DNA from 3 places in the Gracilibacillus salinarum genome. Region 1 is predicted to be linked to each of the others. Evidence: riboswitches for the same ligand, from Rfam matches in the RefSeq annotation. Region 1 holds a riboswitch; each other region holds the start of a gene.
The links. Region 1 has a riboswitch for S-adenosylmethionine ahead of MUN87_RS10205 (bifunctional homocysteine S-methyltransferase/methylenetetrahydrofolate reductase). Riboswitches for the same ligand answer to the same signal wherever they lie in the genome.

Region 1 (5,552 bases):
GCAGAACATCCACGAAATTGGGGGTTACATCAATGGGAGATGAATATCTACCATTATTTAAAAACATTTCAAAAGAAAAAAGGTGCCATCACTCAAAGTCAAAGCTTTAAGCAGGCACCAACACAAATAAAAAATATATACAACCATCATTATATCGGAAAAGAAAAAGAATTCATAGAGTTACTCCTCTATATTAAAGAAAATAACAACTTAGACAGGGTCTTAAAGGCGGTGGAAGAATTAAATTCTATACGAACAGGATATGTAAATACGGAAAGAATTTTATTCATTTGTGAACAATCTACTCCTGAAGGAGTCCAAGTATATAACCCTGATGAAACGATGTATCAATCAGAAAACAATATGAGAGCCTATGCCAATATGTTTAAGCAAATAGATGAAGGAGTAACTAAATATGGATAAAAAGCAGCAAATTGTAGAGATATGTAAAGAATTACGTTTACCAAGCATTCGGAAAATGGTACAGGAGGAAACAGATTTTCAAAATCCAAAACAAGCCTATGAAGTTTTATTGCAAGTTCTTTTACAGGAGAAAAGTGATCGGTTAGTACGCGCAAAGCAAAACAGAATCCGTGCAGCTAATTTCCCGCAGAAAAAGCTATTAGAAGAATTAATCGTAGAGGCATTGCCAAGTCAAGCAAAACAAAAATTACCGTTTCTAAAAACTTTGGATTTTATTACGGAAGGACAAAATGTCATTCTTACAGGATCACCAGGTACAGGTAAGTCACATATTGCCATAGGATTAGGTATGGAAGCATGCTTAGCTGGATATAGAGTGTTTTTTGCGACGGTACCCTCGTTAATTAACCAGCTTAAGGAACATCGTTCGGAGAGAACACTGCGATCATTTGAATTGAAATTTGAAAAATATGATTTGGTTGTTCTCGATGAATTAGGTTATATCTCATTTGACAAAGAAGGTGCAGAATTATTATTTTCTCACCTATCGTTAAGAGCAGGAAGGAAATCAACCATTATTACAAGCAACCTGTCATTTCTAAAATGGCAGGAGATTTTCCACGATCCAGTACTTACTGCCGCATTAACAGACCGTTTAACACACAAATCACATGTGTTAAACATGAATGGGCCTTCTTTCAGAATGAAAGAAACGGAGGATTGGCTAAAAACAAGTGCTGAGGAAGTGGCTCAAATTTAAATTGCGATTTGGCTCACTTTTCACTTGCGAAATACACAACGTAGATAAAATATTTCAAAATGACCGTTTTCCATACAGCCTTAGTTGACATAATCCATATTATAGTTACCTATCTCCTATTCAGCATGATTACTTCTACGACTGTACTTATATACTTTCTTTGCTTAAAATAAATAACAAACACCTGGGAAACACCATCATTTGTCTTCTTTCTTTTTAAACACTACAAATCTTGTTACGCTGCTTACCACTTTTGGTTCCTTTCTCGATAAACGATACAAATCTCGCACTGCTCCTCACCACTTTTGGTTCCTTTCTAAATAAACGATACAAATCTCGCACTACCTCACACCACTTTTGATCCCTTTCTCGATAAACGATACAAATCTCGCACTACCTCTCACTACTTTTGGTCCCTTTCTCAATAAACGGTACAAATCTCGCACTACCTCTCACTACTTTTGGCTCCTTTCTTATCTCGCTACTGAGAGGAATTATCTATTTTTCATTCTTATCAGCAAGTACCGTAGTTTTTCCTATACTTGCTACATTCAAGACTTTCATTACATCGCGCTTCTTTATCGCTAAAATTTTCCTGCCACAGAACAAAGGCGCAAGCGCCCGTTTAGAGACGTAGCGAGTGGAGCGAATCAACTGAGATAAAGGAATCACGGTGAACTTGCGAATCGATGATGACTTATCGTAGGGCGATTTCGCGAAGTCGCCTAGTCTCTGGGCGCTGGAGCCGGACGTGGCCGATTCTGTCAGCGAAACATCATATAGCCTAAAATTTATACTTTCCTGACACATAAAAAAATACAACAGGGAAACTTCCCTCCTGTTGTATTATAAAATCGTGATGCGGTTTTTGGCTGGTGTTCTTGGTACTGGTGTTTGGGATTTGGATGGGTAACCGACATGAATTTGTCCTACCACACGTTCATTGTCCTGCAAACCGATTAATGCTGCTGTCTCCTCACAGAATGCCAATTTACCAGACTTCCAAAATACGCTTAAGCCCTGCTCCCAGGCTAATAGACTGAAGTTTTGCAGTAAACAGCTTGAGGATGCATAGTCTTCTTCTTGAAGTTTTTCCTGTTTGTGTAATGTATTAATGACAAAGAAAATAAAAGGTACATTCATCACCTTTTGATATGCATTATCACCTATCACTTTCAGATCTTCTTCTGAAGCATTATGGCTTTTTGCTTTTGCCACTTCCCGATTAATTTCGGCTAATTTTTGTTTTGTTTCCTCTTGCAGAAATACAAAACGCCAAGGTTCTGTCATTTTATGATTGGGTACCCAAACAGCCGTCTCCAACATTTCTTCTATTTGTTCTATCGACACTTCCTTATCTAAATACGAGCCGATTGAGCGGCGTTCTTTAATTAACTGTTGTAAACTCATGAAGGCTCTCCCCTCTGTTAATGATAATCATTTTCAACTATTTTAATCTTATCACAGCTGTGTATACTGTCAAGCAAACTAAATTTTCTGAAACTTTTTCCAAAAAATACTTGTAATTGAATTGTTTTTAATGTAATATACTTACAAAAGTTACTAACAATTACATACTTTCTTATCCAGAGAGGTGGAGGGACTGGCCTGACGATACCTCAGCAACCGTCATATTAATGACAAGGTGCTAATTCCAGCAAGCGCAAAGCTTGAAGATGAGAGACATTTACCAATCTATCTCCGTCTTTAAGTAGACGGGGATTTTTTATTTTGCAGAAAAGAGGTGATTCTCCTTGCCAGACATTCTTACTAGTTTAAGAGATCGTTTGGTTGTGGCAGATGGCGCGATCGGCACCCTGCTCTATGCTCATGGTGTTGATCGATGCTTTGAATCGTACAACTTAAGTCATCCAGATGACATCTTACGTGTGCATCAATCCTATCTTGATGCCGGTTCCGAAGTGATTCAAACCAATACGTATGGTGCCAATTATATTAAACTGACACGCTTCGGATTGGAAGATCGTGTCCATCATATTAATTCCAAAGCGGTCAAAATCGCCAAAAGTGCAGCAGGCGATAAGGCGGCCGTACTCGGTACAATGGGTGGTATACGAGGTGTACAAAAGTTAGTAGCTTCGCGGAAAGAAATTGTCCGCAGTTTCAAGGAACAGCTCTTCACCCTTTTACTCGAAGGTGTTGATGGGATTCTACTTGAAACCTATTATGACTTCGAAGAGATCCAGGAAGCATTACAAATTGCCCGTGCAGAGACGAATATACCAATCATTACTAACGTCTCCATGCATGAACCGGGCGTTTTGGAAAATGGTATCAGCCTTCCCTATGCATTAGCTAAATTGGAAGATTCAGGGGCTGATGTCGTTGGTGTCAATTGTCACCTTGGGCCATATTACATGCTTAAAGCATTGGAATCTGTGCCTTTATTAGAAAAAGCATACCTGGCTGCTTATCCGAATGCCAGCCTGCCCGCCTATGAAAACGGGAAATTGGTGTATAGCGAACGCACCCAATATTTTGAACAGTGTGCCAAAGACTTCCGTGATCAAGGTGTCCGGTTACTCGGTGGCTGTTGTGGTACGACACCTGAGCATATCCGTGCTTTTAAAGATGGTGTTAAAGATTTAACACCATTAAAAGAAAAAGAAGTCAAAACCATTACGTTCACACCTGAACAACAAGCAACACCGCCACAACATGCTACTTTGGCCGATAAAGCCAGGCAGGATCATACAGTAATAGTCGAACTGGACGCACCAAAACATTTAGATACGAATGACTTCATCGAAGGTGTCTTTGCCTTGGAAAAAGCCGGTGTGGATGCCATTACATTAGCAGACAATTCGTTAGCTACACCAAGAATCAGTAATGTCGCCATGGCAGTCAAAATGAAAGAGCTTGGATGTAAGGTAAAACCGCTGATTCATTTAACTTGCCGCGATCGCAATTTAATTGGATTGCAATCACACTTATTAGGCATGCACACATTAGGATTCGATGAAATTCTTGCCATCACTGGCGATCCGACACGCATTGGCGGGTTCCCAGGCGCGTCCTCTGTATTTGATGTAACGTCTTTTGAATTAACCAGATTGATCAAACAATGTAATCAAGGATTATCTTTCTCTGGCAGCTCATTGAAAACCAAAACCAATTTTCAAGTGGCAGCAGCTTTTAATCCGAACGTTGCCAACCTTGAAAAAGCAGTAAAACGGATGGAGAAAAAAATCAAGCATGGCGCTGATTATTTTCTCACTCAACCGATTTTTAATCATGAACAAATCATTCAATTACACCGGTTAACGAAACACATTGACAAACCGATATTTATTGGCATCATGCCACTCACCTCTCATCGCAACGCAGAATTTCTACATAATGAAGTACCAGGCATGAAGCTGTCAGACGAAGTTCGATCACGCATGCAGCAGCATCAGAACAAAGAGGACAGCCGCAGAGAAGGAATCAATATTGCGAAAGAATTAATTGATACAGCCGTTCAATACTTTCACGGCATCTATATTATTACACCATTTATGCACTATCCGGCGACAGCCGAATTAACAGAATATGTACACCAGCAAACCAAAGCTGTAACGAAAATATAAATCGAAAAGGAGTTTTTTTAATGACTACTATTTTAAGCGCAAATCTAGGGTATCCACGTATTGGAGAAAAAAGAGAATGGAAAAAAGCAATTGAGGCTTTCTGGAAAGGTGATATTAACGAGGCATCCTTATTAAATCAGACGAAACAATTACGTTTAAAAGCGCTAAAGAAGCAGAAGGAACAAGGTATCGATGTAATCCCAGTAGCCGATTTTTCTTTCTATGACCACGTTTTAGATACGGCGGTTGCGTTCAATATTATTCCAAAAAGATTCCAGCACCATGATCCATCCGCTTTGTCTACTTATTTCGCTATTGCGCGTGGTGAGAAAGATGCTGTTGCTGCTGAGATGACTAAATGGTTTAACACAAATTATCACTACATCGTACCTGAACTGAAGGATACCGAACCAAAATTAATCGAAAACCGCGCGCTTCACTATTATCAAGAAGCGAAGCAAGAATTAGATATTGATGGAAAACCAGTTATCGTTGGCCCTGTTACATTTGTTAAATTAGCGAAAGGTTACCAGGAAGATGAATTAGAAAGCTGGGTAAACAAATTATTACCTCTATATGAGCAAGTACTTCAGGAATTAGCAGATGCTGGCGCTACTTGGGTACAAGTCGATGAGCCCGTATTAGGTACAAATCTTTCTGAAAAAGAAATAGAAATCGTCGAAAATGTTTATCAAACGATTGCCCAGAATGTCAACGGTATTCAAATCATCCTGCAAACATACTTTGAAACAGTTCAGCATTACGAGCGTGTCATCCAG
Region 2 (5,552 bases), 2.3 Mb from region 1:
TTTTAAAATAAATTAGAGGAGTGTTAGGTATGGAAAAGCTATCTGGAAAAGTTGCACTTATTACAGGTGGAGCAGGCGGTATCGGTAAAGTAACAGCCGAGAGATTCCTGAAAGAAGGCGCAAAGGTGGTATTAGTAGATTTGTTCCAAGAAGCGCTTGATGAAACAAAAAATGCATTAAATGCTCATGGTGAACTGTTGACAGTACAAGCTGACGTTTCTAAAGAGGAAGATGTTGAAAGGTATGTAAATCAAACAGTTGAAAAATTTGGGACAATTGATATTTTCTTTAACAATGCAGGGATAGAAGGTAAGGTAGCACCAATCGTTGAACAGGATGTAGCTGATCTCGATAAAGTACTTAATGTAAATGTGCGTGGTATATTTTTAGGATTGAAATACGTATTGCCTGTTTTGACCAAACAAGGCCGCGGTAGTATTATTAATACGTCATCTGTAGCAGGTTTAAGTGGCAGTCCTGGGGTAGCTCCTTATATCGCTTCTAAGCATGCCGTTGTAGGATTAACTAAAACAGCAGCACTTGAGGCGGCAAGTGCTAATGTGCGAGTTAATTCTATTCATCCATCACCTGTCAATACCAGAATGATGCGTTCTTTAGAAGAGGGAATGAATACGGATGAACAATCCATGGCACAAACTATTCCATTAGGCCGATATGGGGAGTCGAGTGATATCTCCAACTTAGTCTTGTTTCTAGCTAGTGACGAAAGTGAATTTATTACAGGTGGACAATATCGTGTAGACGGTGGGATGGGCGCCTTATAATTTAGAAAAGAATAAAGAGCCTGGTACAATTATTTGGTTACTAATAACGTAAAACCAAATAATTGTACCAGGCTCTTTTTTACTTATAATTGTAACGCGCCCGGAGGGATTCGAACCCCCGACACATGGTACCGGAAACCATTGCTCTATCCCCTGAGCTACGGGCGCATATTGATCATGTACGCACTATAAAAATTGCGACAAGAATAATTATAACCAATTCTTCGTATAATTTCAATACATACCTCACAAGATAAATATTTATGTCCAAACGTTTAAAGAAGTAGGGATAAGGGTAGGATGAAATTAGACAATCATATCTTTTGACCTTATTTGACCTTTCAGTTAAGATGAAATTAGTAAATGAAACTATGTGTATTGAAGGAGGAATTTTCAATGAATTTAATTCCAACAGTTATTGAACAAACAAACCGAGGCGAACGTGCATATGACATTTATTCTCGCCTTTTAAAAGACAGAATTATTATGCTAGGAAGCGGCATTGATGACAACGTGTCTAACAGTATCGTAGCACAATTGTTATTCTTAGCGGCAGAAGATCCTGATAAAGATATTTCTTTATACATTAACTCACCAGGTGGCTCCATTACAGCGGGTATGGCGATTTATGATACCATGCAATTCATCAAACCAAATGTTTCTACCATCTGTATTGGTATGGCAGCATCTATGGGTGCTTTCCTACTTGCAGCAGGTGAGCCTGGTAAACGTTTTGCACTGCCTAACAGTGAAGTTATGATTCACCAGCCACTTGGCGGCACACAAGGTCAAGCGTCTGATATTCAGATCCATGCAAATCGTATTATCGAGATGCGTAAAAAACTAAACCAAATTCTTGCGGAACGCACTGGTCAACCACTAGAGGTAATCGAAAAAGATACAGATCGTGATAATTTCATGACAGCTGAACGTGCAAAAGAATATGGTTTAATCGATAAAGTAATGGAGCATAAACCATCTGATTTAAATTAAGTTAATCTAGAAAAAGTGGCGAAGTTTTAACTCGCCACTTTTTTTATTTACATGTTAAAAGAAAATTTGGCTTAAAACTGAGAAAATAATATACAAGTTCTTATAATACGGATTATGTATAGCTGCTTTATGCTTGCTGATAATTTCGAAATGATACATGTGCCAGGATTCCTTCTACCAACCACTTCGCGTCCTGCAGGCACGGATGGAGCTAGACCACTACTTGATTTACTTCTTTGCTGCCTTGCACCGAGGAAGCCTACTTCGAAACATTACTAGTAGACACAGGTGCAGACGTTGTGGATCTTCAACGCCTACCTGGTTGGCCTACGCTAGCGTAGTTACTCAACAATCTTTGGATCAGTTAGCATATTGATTGCATCCATAAATATCAGCATTTAATAACATAATGCTTAGAATCACTGCTTTTAGCTGTTATATACGTTGTAGCACTTCCTTAAGCGTAGGAAATAGGCGGAGACTCCCGTGGAATCAGCACGAGCTGAAGATCCACTTCATTTGTGCCTGTGTCTGCAAGTATTGCTTCGAAGTGAGCTTCCTCGGTACAAGGCAGCAAAGAAGTATTACAGGTAGTAGCCTAGCTGAAGCCGTGCCCACAGGACGCGGAGCCTATTTCCGGAGCTTTGCTAAGCAGATGAAATCTATCAAAATCACTACAATGTTAGAGAGTTTTACTTTGCATAATCCGTATTACAGGTATTTGTATTAAGATTGGCTGTAATTATCCGGTTTTATTTTTCCATGTTAAGCAAGCCAAATTGCTTCAAACGGACAAGCTGTAACCATCAGCCATTCAACACAATAATTAATAATATAAAAGAAACTTTCACTAATTCATCTTTTGTAACGCACTTGATCACTAGTACGTAAACCAGTCCTGTAACAAGATCTTCACCTACCAGCAGCATCGTGATGATATCTAAAAGCGGGAGTGCTTCTGCAAGTATATCTACTTTCGTCTCCATGTCCGTCACCCTTTTCTGTTACATCGTATTTCGAGCGGCGTCAAAAGGTGCAACCCCTTGACGCACAGGCATTTTATGGTAATTAATAATATTCAAAATATTTGTTGACACCATTTTCAGAACATGCTAAAGTATATCTAACAAATGATAAACATAAGTAAACAACTCGGAATTGAATAGATTCTTATCCAGAGAGGTGGAGGGACATGGCCCTTTGATGCCTCGGCAACCATTAAGTGTCTGTTCACTTAATACAGGTGCCAATTCCACTGAGCGTTTAAGCTTGGAGAGATAAGAGAGCGAAGCCATTAGTTAAGTCTCTCTATCTCAAATAGCGAGATTTTTTTAATGATTACAACTAAATAGGTAAACTCTTATCCAGAGAGGCGGAGGGACTGGCCCGATGATGCCCGGCAACCATTAAGCAAATGCTTAAAAGGTGCTAATTCCTGCAGGTATTATCCTGACAGATAAGAGGAAGACTTCTGCATAGCTAATAAAAGCCTTCTTCTTATGAAGAAGGCTTTTTAATAATTAGAAAAGATTAAATTTTTTGAAAACTTGGGGAGGAAATAAACATGCCAAATTACAAGCATTCAACGTATGATCCAGAAACTATTCATTTACACGGCGGGCAGGCACCAGATCCAACAACAGGATCAAGAGCAGTGCCGATCTATCAATCTACTTCTTACGTGTTCCATGATACAGAGCATGCGGAACGGTTATTTGCACTGGATGAGCCTGGAAATATTTATTCCCGAATTGGTAATCCAACTGTAGACGTTTTTGAAAAGAGAATGGCGCTGTTGGAAGATGGAGTTGCAGCTGTTGCCACGTCATCCGGGATGTCTGCCATCACGCTTTCGATTTTGAATCTTGCTAGTGCAGGTGATGAAATTGTAGCAGGTGTGAACTTATATGGTGGTACGTATAATTTGTTTAATATAACGTTGCCAAGATACGGTATTAACGTAAAATTCGTCGATCCAACCGATCCAGAGAACTTTAAAGCAGCGATTAACGAAAATACGAAAGCTGTTTACGGTGAGATTATTGGGAATCCTGGTTTACAAGTGTTAGATATAGAAAGGGTATCAGATATTGCTCATGATGCGGGAATTCCTTTAATAATTGATAACACCTTCGCAACCCCATTTGGTTGTAAGCCGATTACATTAGGAGCGGACATTGTCGTTCATTCTGCAACAAAATGGATCGGGGGTCATGGTACTTCCATTGGTGGTGTAATTGTCGACGGAGGAAGATTTAACTGGAATTCAGAAAAATATCCAGCGTTTACAGAACCAGATCCAAGTTACAACGGTATCCGTTATGCGGTTGACTTTGGTACATTAGCCTTTATAACGAAGGTTCGCGTCCAGCTGTTAAGAGATTTTGGTGCTGCTTTAAGTCCATTCAATGCCTTCCAGCTATTGCAAGGGCTTGAAACACTTCACTTAAGAGTGGAACGACATAATCGTAATGCCCAGGAATTAGCGGAATATTTACACCAGCATGAAGCGGTAGAATGGGTGAGATATCCAGGCTTGGAAAACCATCCGTCTCATGAACTGGCAACGCGTATTCTGAATAACGGCTTTGGGTCGATTATCGTCTTCGGAATTAAAGGAGGACGTGACGCTGGACGCGACTTGATTAACAATGTAGCGCTATGGTCACATGTAGCAAACGTAGGGGATGCTAAATCCTTAATTATTCACCCGGCATCGACTACACATCAGCAATTAACAAAAGAAGAACTGGATAAAACAGGTGTATCCGAAGAATTAGTGCGTTTATCTGTTGGTATTGAATCGATCCGTGATATTCAAAACGACTTAGATCAAGCCCTAGTAAAAGCAACGGGAATCGGAACGGAAAAAGAAAAACAAATTGTTGTTAATGACGAAGGTATCATTAAATGGGCATTGAATTCACCATATGAACGTTATCAGGAAAATGGTGAAGAGCAAACTCGTCAAAAAACACTAGCAATCGTTGGATTAAGTGGAAAAGAAGCACGACCTAGCTATCGTCTTGCTAGAAAAATGCAACGTCTAGGCTATAAAATTATACCGGTAAACCCGAGAGAAACAGAGATTCTAGGTGAAAAAGCCTATCCTGATCTTAAGAGTGTTCCAGTGGATATCGATATTGTGCAAGTGTTCCGCAGTCCTGATGCAGCTATCGAAATTGCCAAAGAAGCAATCGAAGTGAATCCAAAAGTATTCTGGCTGCAAGAAGGTGTAGTATCACCGAAAGCAGAACAAGTAGCTTTAGAAGGTGGTCTGCAAGTTGTCCATAACCGTTGTACGTATAAAGAAGCACAACGTTTAAGAGGTACCATTTCGACTTATGCATGTGAAATTTAAACAAGAAAATAAGGGGGCAAAATCATGAGTAAAGCACCACTAATTGATTTCAGAAGTTTTCTTGCGATTGCCGTTTTCGGAATTATTGTTTTCTTCGCTGTTGGATGTTCATCCAGCAGTGAAGCTGAAACAAAACCGTCTGAAATCAGATTGGACTATGCTTACTATTCGCCAACCAGTTTGGTGTTAAAGAAATTTGGCTGGGCAGAGGAAGCATTTGCTGAGGAAGATATTGATGTATCCTGGACATTAAGTCAAGGGAGTAACAAAGCGATTGAATTTTTGAATAGTGATAGTGTTGACTTTGGCTCGACAGCAGGTGCAGCAGCACTTATAGCAGAATCAAATGGTGTACCGCTGGAGAATGTCTACGTATATTCTCAACCGGAGTGGACGGCATTAGTGACTAAAGA
Region 3 (5,552 bases), 1.1 Mb from region 1:
TCCCCTCAGGTCTAAAAAACCACAGAGAGTTAGAAGCGGGATGTGTACGTTCGCCATTGATAGACCTTCTTGCTAAGCGAATATCTTTCTCCCTGGCTCTTTGATAAAAATAGCCTTTCTGCGTCGCTTCAAATCCTCCTGGACTCTGATATACCATCCGATTAATCGAATTAATGTCAGTGAAATCTAAACAAGCTGCTCTTACACGGTTAACGCCAACATTACCAACCATTAACATGCCAAGCTGGCCATCACCTTCAGCTTCCGCTCTCATTAATCTTGCCAACAACTTGACGTCTGCATCATTCGCCTTAATTACTGCCATTAGAATACCTCCTCTATTCCCTTTATATTCAAGGGTGCTAAAATGATGAATGTCCAATGGCCAACTTCCTATGTAATCGGTTCCGGTATATGCTATACTGATGATAAGGAGGTGTTTTAGATGGAATTAAGTAATTTTATTCTGCATAATGACATCTTACTATTCCACGCCATCATTGCCAATCAGGAATATGTATTTACAGTAAAGTGGAAAGCACTCGAAAATAAGAAAGGCGGAGAATGGGAATTAAAGTCCTATCTTAATCATTCCACCGGTCAACAGGATTTAACAGAAGCACAGCTCCAGCAGCTAATTGAAAGACTAAATCCAACATGGAACTGGGATAAAGACCAGGAACAACTTAGAAATGCAGAACAAAGGCGCAAGCGCCCGTTTAGAGGCGTAGCGAGTGGAGCGAATCAACTGAGATAAAGGAATCACGGTGAGCTTGCGATTCGATGATGACTTATCGTAGGGCGATTTCGCGAAGTCGCCTAGTCTCTGGGCGCTGGAGCCGGACGTGGCCGTTTCTGTCAGCGAACATCATATAGCCCAAAATTTATACTTTCTTGACTTATCAAAAAAATGACTAGTAATGATAAAATCACTAGTCATCCTTTTTAACTGAAAGATTGAATCGATTCCTTCTGTTCTTCAAACCAACGGATTTTTTCTCTTAATCGTACGACTTCCCCAACTACTATCATTGACGGATTACTAATCTCATCTAACCTGTCAGATACCGTAATCAAATCAGCTACAATTGATTTTTGATGCGAGAATGTTCCCCAGTGAATGATCGATACTGGCGTTGTTTCTTTCAGACCAGCTTGCATTAATTTCTCACAAATAATCGGAAATTTTCTCACACCCATATAAAAACAAAGTGTATCAGCACCCAGTGCTAAGTGACGCCATTCTTCATCGGTTTTTCCATCTGGATCAGAACCATTGATAAAGCTGACTGAACCGCTGATTGTCCTGTGGGTAAGCGGGATCCCTGCATAAGCAGCAGCACTTATAGCAGACGTAATGCCTGGCACTACCTCGTACGCTATTTGATGTTCTTCTAAATGCAGTGCTTCTTCCCCTCCACGTCCGAAGATAAAGGGGTCCCCTCCTTTTAATCTCGTAACCGTTTTTCCTTTTCCGGCATGGTAAATCAATTGCTCGTTTATTTTTTCTTGTATCAATCCATGTTTTCGAGGCATCTTTCCACAAAAAATCAGTTCAGCATCTGCTTTGGCATAATCTAATAATGAATGATTAACGAGTCGATCATACAGAATCACATCTGCTTCTTTAATCGCTCGAACGCCTTTTACTGTAATTAATTCTTCATCTCCTGGTCCGGCTCCCACTAAATACACTTTCCCCATGTTGATCCCATCCTTTTCCTGTCATTGCTTTTGCAGGTTTTTCTCTGTATCTTACTAAAATATAAGTTGCTACGATCGCTAATACTACTAATACGACCTGTTCAAAACTTTGTTGTACAAGAATCTCTGTCAATATAAAAGAGATAACTAGAGAGACAATCGGTGAAGTGACCCATACTTTCGCAATTTGATGAATCACCTTTTGCTTCCAAACGGAGGAAACATCTTTGCTTGCTCCAATACCTACAATCGCGGATGTCGTTACCTGTGTCATCGGAATCGGAATACCGAGTAACGAAGCACCAATGACGAGTCCACCAGTAGCTCCTGAAATGACAACACCATTTCCCAGTGACAAGGAAGTAATCTTTTTTGCGTTGGTTTCGATCACTCTGCCACCGAAAAAAATACTTCCCAACGCTACAACTAGCGCCATTAATGGTAAGCCTGTTTCCATAGATGCAATACCTGCCCCCACTAGCGGGCCTAATGCATTTGCAACATTATTCATTCCGGCTGCAACTGCTTCGATCGCACCAGTTATAATCAATAAAAAGGCTAATACCTTTACCGGTGGCCGAATCGTAAATCGTTTGGCAATTTTATTTCTTAATTTTTCTAAGCATAATGTGATCAAAAAAGCTGCTAAAGGAACAATCAACCAGAATGAAACAATCATCAATATGTTCTGGAAATGCAATTGTTGATAGCTTATCCCAACACCAATAATAGCTCCTACAGTCACTTCACTAGTTGATAGCGGGATGCCGATGTAATTTGTAATGAGTAATGTGAAAGCAGATACGACTAATATAATACAGGCTACTTTCACATCCAATATTGATTCCGGAATAATTCCTTTACCGAGCGTCTTCGTTACATGCTCTCCTCCTAAAACAGCACCTGTTATGGCACCTGCTCCAGCAATCCATAATGCATGCTTCCGCTTTTTTATTACTTTTGATCCATAAGCAATACTCATACTTGCTGCTGATCCGCTTGCTCCAATATTAAAAGCAAACAAACATGCAGCTAAAACCGCTACTATCGTTAACATCTTTCATCCCAACTTTCAGCTATTGTCTGTCAAATTTTATTACTATTACACTATTACCCATCTGAAAACTCGGATTAATACCTATAAAAAATCCTACTTGACGATGAAGTAGGAGGCTGTTCCACTTATCTGTCAAGATATACCTGCTGGATTTAGCACAGTGCGTATAAAGCCTGTTGCTGAGAATTCACAGGGCCAGTTCCCTCCTTCTCTCTCGATAAGATGCTATACTATTTTCATAATTTTCCACTGAATTTGTGTTGTACTTACTATAATAGATAGAACAAGGATTGTCAATGGATTCCATAAAAATATTTTTTTGTATTACTGTTGTAATTTCTTCCTAAATAAGGTACAATTAATGTATTAATTTTCCATTAAAAATATAATCTTATCAAGAGAGGTTTAGGGACTGGCCCGATGATACCTCAGCAACCAGCAAGCATATTGTATGGTGCTAATTCCAGATGGTTTTTGCCAAAGATAAGAGAATGCTGCCTGATATAAAGGAGGTCTTCTACTTATCGAAGACCTCTTTTTTTATTTATAGAAAGGATGTACATAATATGAATCAAATTGAAACTATTCTTGCCCAAATTGGCAACAGAAAAGATCCACGAACAGGTGCAGTAGAAGCACCAATCTATTTATCTACTGCGTATCAGCATCCAACGCTTGGACAGTCGACTGGATACGATTATACGCGTACCGCCAACCCCACACGGGAAATTGTCGAAGAAGCAATTGCGTCACTGGAGAAAGGCGTTCAAGGATTTGCCTGTTCTTCAGGTATGGCGGCCATCCAATTAGTGTTCTCCTTATTTAAACATGGAGACGAGATTCTCGTAACGGAAGACATATACGGTGGCAGTTACCGATTATTTCAACACTTGCAGCAATCTTATCGTGTTACACCAGTATATGTCAGTCCAGAGAATATGGAACGACATATCACCCAAAATACGAAAGCAATCTTTATCGAAACTCCAACTAATCCATTATTAATGGAGATTGACATCCAGTATATGGCTGCCATTGCCAAAAAGCATGATGTCCTGTTAATTGTCGATAATACGTTCTATACGCCATACTTACAGCAGCCATTGACGGAAGGTGCAGATATAGTAATACATTCTGCAACGAAGTACCTTGGCGGGCATAACGATGTCTTAGCTGGACTTGTCGTCGTCAAGGACCATGAACTTGGCGAGAAGCTCTTCTATTTACATAATGCGATAGGAGCCGTGTTATCTCCCCTGGATAGTATGTTACTGATTAGAGGTATGAAAACCCTCACGTTACGTTTAGAACGTCAACAACAAAACGCTCAGATTTTAGCAGCTTTCCTGCGGGAGCACAGTCAAGTGAATGATGTCTTATATCCAGGCAAAGGAGCAATGATCAGTTTTCGGGTTACTGATAACAGTTTAATTGCACCATTTCTCGAACAATTAAAAGTCATTTCTTTTGCCGAAAGTCTCGGTGGTGTGGAGAGTTTCATCACCTATCCAACCACCCAGACACATGCGGATATCCCCAAAGATGAATTAGAGCGTCGTGGAATTAGCGACACATTACTACGTTTTTCCGTAGGGATTGAGAATATCGAAGACCTTAAAGCAGATTTAGACCAAGCATTAGGAGGGAAATAAATGACACATAAAAAAGAAACGTTACTAGCACATGGAGGAAATCAGCAAGGATATCATGAAAAATATACAGGAGCAGTAAATCCGCCAATCTATGTATCTTCCACTTACCACCAGCAAGAGTTACACGAATTCGGTCCATATGATTACAGCCGCTCAGGTAATCCAACTCGTGATCAGCTTGAAGCAACGATTGCCAAGTTGGAGAATGGAATTGCCGGCTTTGCGTTCTCTTCCGGAATGGCGGCTATATCTTCTGCCTTTATGCTGTTAGAAACAGGAGATCATATAGTCATCAGTAAAGATGTATATGGTGGTACCTTCAGGTTTGTCACCAAATTATTAGCGCAATTTTCGATTGATCATACATTTGTCGACATGACAAATATAATAGAGGTGGAAGAAGCAATCCAGCCAAACACGAAAGTGATATACATCGAAACACCCGCTAATCCTTTATTACAGATAACAGATATTCGTGCTGTTGTATCATTAGCGAAAGAAAACGACTGTTTCACTTATTTGGATAATACTTTTATGACACCTTTATATCAGCAGCCTTTAGACTTAGGTGTCGATATCGTGTTACACAGTGCTACAAAATTCTTATCCGGACACAGTGATATTGTAGCGGGCTTAGCTGTGACAAAAAGCGAAGAACTCGCTGGCAGACTGAAATTTGTCCAAAATACGTACGGCGCTATCTTAGGTGCAAAGGATTGTTATCAATTACTGCAAGGAATGAAAACCTTAGAACCACGTTTTCAAAAAAGCGCCAGTTCAGCAGAAAAAATTGCATCTAACTTAACAGAACTCGAAGGCATTGAACATGTCTATTATCCTGGATTGAAGAACCATCCTGGAGCAGACATCCATGCCAGCCAATCTACAAGCGCAGGAGCTGTACTTTCGTTTACTTTACACGAACAAATCGATCCAGAACAATTTGTAAGCAATATGACAATACCTGTCTTCGCTGTCAGTTTAGGTGCAGTCGAGTCAATTTTGTCCCATCCGGCCACCATGTCACACGCAGCAATGCCTCCACATGAAAGAGAAGCCAGAGGTATCAGTGATCGATTATTCCGCTTATCGGTAGGGGTAGAAGACGTCAACGATTTACTAGCAGACATCACCAACAG

Region 2: linked by a shared signal. The riboswitch ahead of MUN87_RS21715 (PLP-dependent aspartate aminotransferase family protein) and the one ahead of MUN87_RS10205 (bifunctional homocysteine S-methyltransferase/methylenetetrahydrofolate reductase) in region 1 are both predicted to bind S-adenosylmethionine.
Region 3: linked by a shared signal. The riboswitch ahead of MUN87_RS05595 (methionine biosynthesis PLP-dependent protein) and the one ahead of MUN87_RS10205 (bifunctional homocysteine S-methyltransferase/methylenetetrahydrofolate reductase) in region 1 are both predicted to bind S-adenosylmethionine.

Annotation. Positions count from the first base shown of each region.
Region 1 is NZ_CP095071.1:2,195,586-2,201,137, forward strand. It holds gene istA (IS21 family transposase) at 1-423, shown strand, start outside; gene istB (IS21-like element helper ATPase IstB) at 416-1,183, shown strand; gene MUN87_RS10200 (nitroreductase family protein) at 2,030-2,593, opposite strand; SAM riboswitch class I at 2,763-2,866, shown strand; gene MUN87_RS10205 (bifunctional homocysteine S-methyltransferase/methylenetetrahydrofolate reductase) at 2,938-4,773, shown strand; gene metE (5-methyltetrahydropteroyltriglutamate--homocysteine S-methyltransferase) at 4,794-5,552, shown strand, end outside.
Region 2 is NZ_CP095071.1:4,679,122-4,684,673, forward strand. It holds gene MUN87_RS21695 (SDR family NAD(P)-dependent oxidoreductase) at 30-785, shown strand; tRNA gene MUN87_RS21700 (tRNA-Arg) at 881-953, opposite strand; gene clpP (ATP-dependent Clp endopeptidase proteolytic subunit ClpP) at 1,182-1,778, shown strand; gene MUN87_RS21710 (hypothetical protein) at 2,585-2,764, opposite strand; SAM riboswitch class I at 2,946-3,062, shown strand; SAM riboswitch class I at 3,136-3,241, shown strand; gene MUN87_RS21715 (PLP-dependent aspartate aminotransferase family protein) at 3,343-5,139, shown strand; gene MUN87_RS21720 (aliphatic sulfonate ABC transporter substrate-binding protein) at 5,164-5,552, shown strand, end outside.
Region 3 is NZ_CP095071.1:1,131,659-1,137,210, forward strand. It holds gene MUN87_RS05575 (cell wall hydrolase) at 1-325, opposite strand, end outside; gene MUN87_RS05580 (hypothetical protein) at 446-757, shown strand; gene cobA (uroporphyrinogen-III C-methyltransferase) at 946-1,704, opposite strand; gene cysP (sulfate permease) at 1,664-2,761, opposite strand; SAM riboswitch class I at 2,884-2,985, opposite strand; SAM riboswitch class I at 3,150-3,251, shown strand; gene MUN87_RS05595 (methionine biosynthesis PLP-dependent protein) at 3,328-4,413, shown strand; gene MUN87_RS05600 (aminotransferase class I/II-fold pyridoxal phosphate-dependent enzyme) at 4,414-5,552, shown strand, end outside.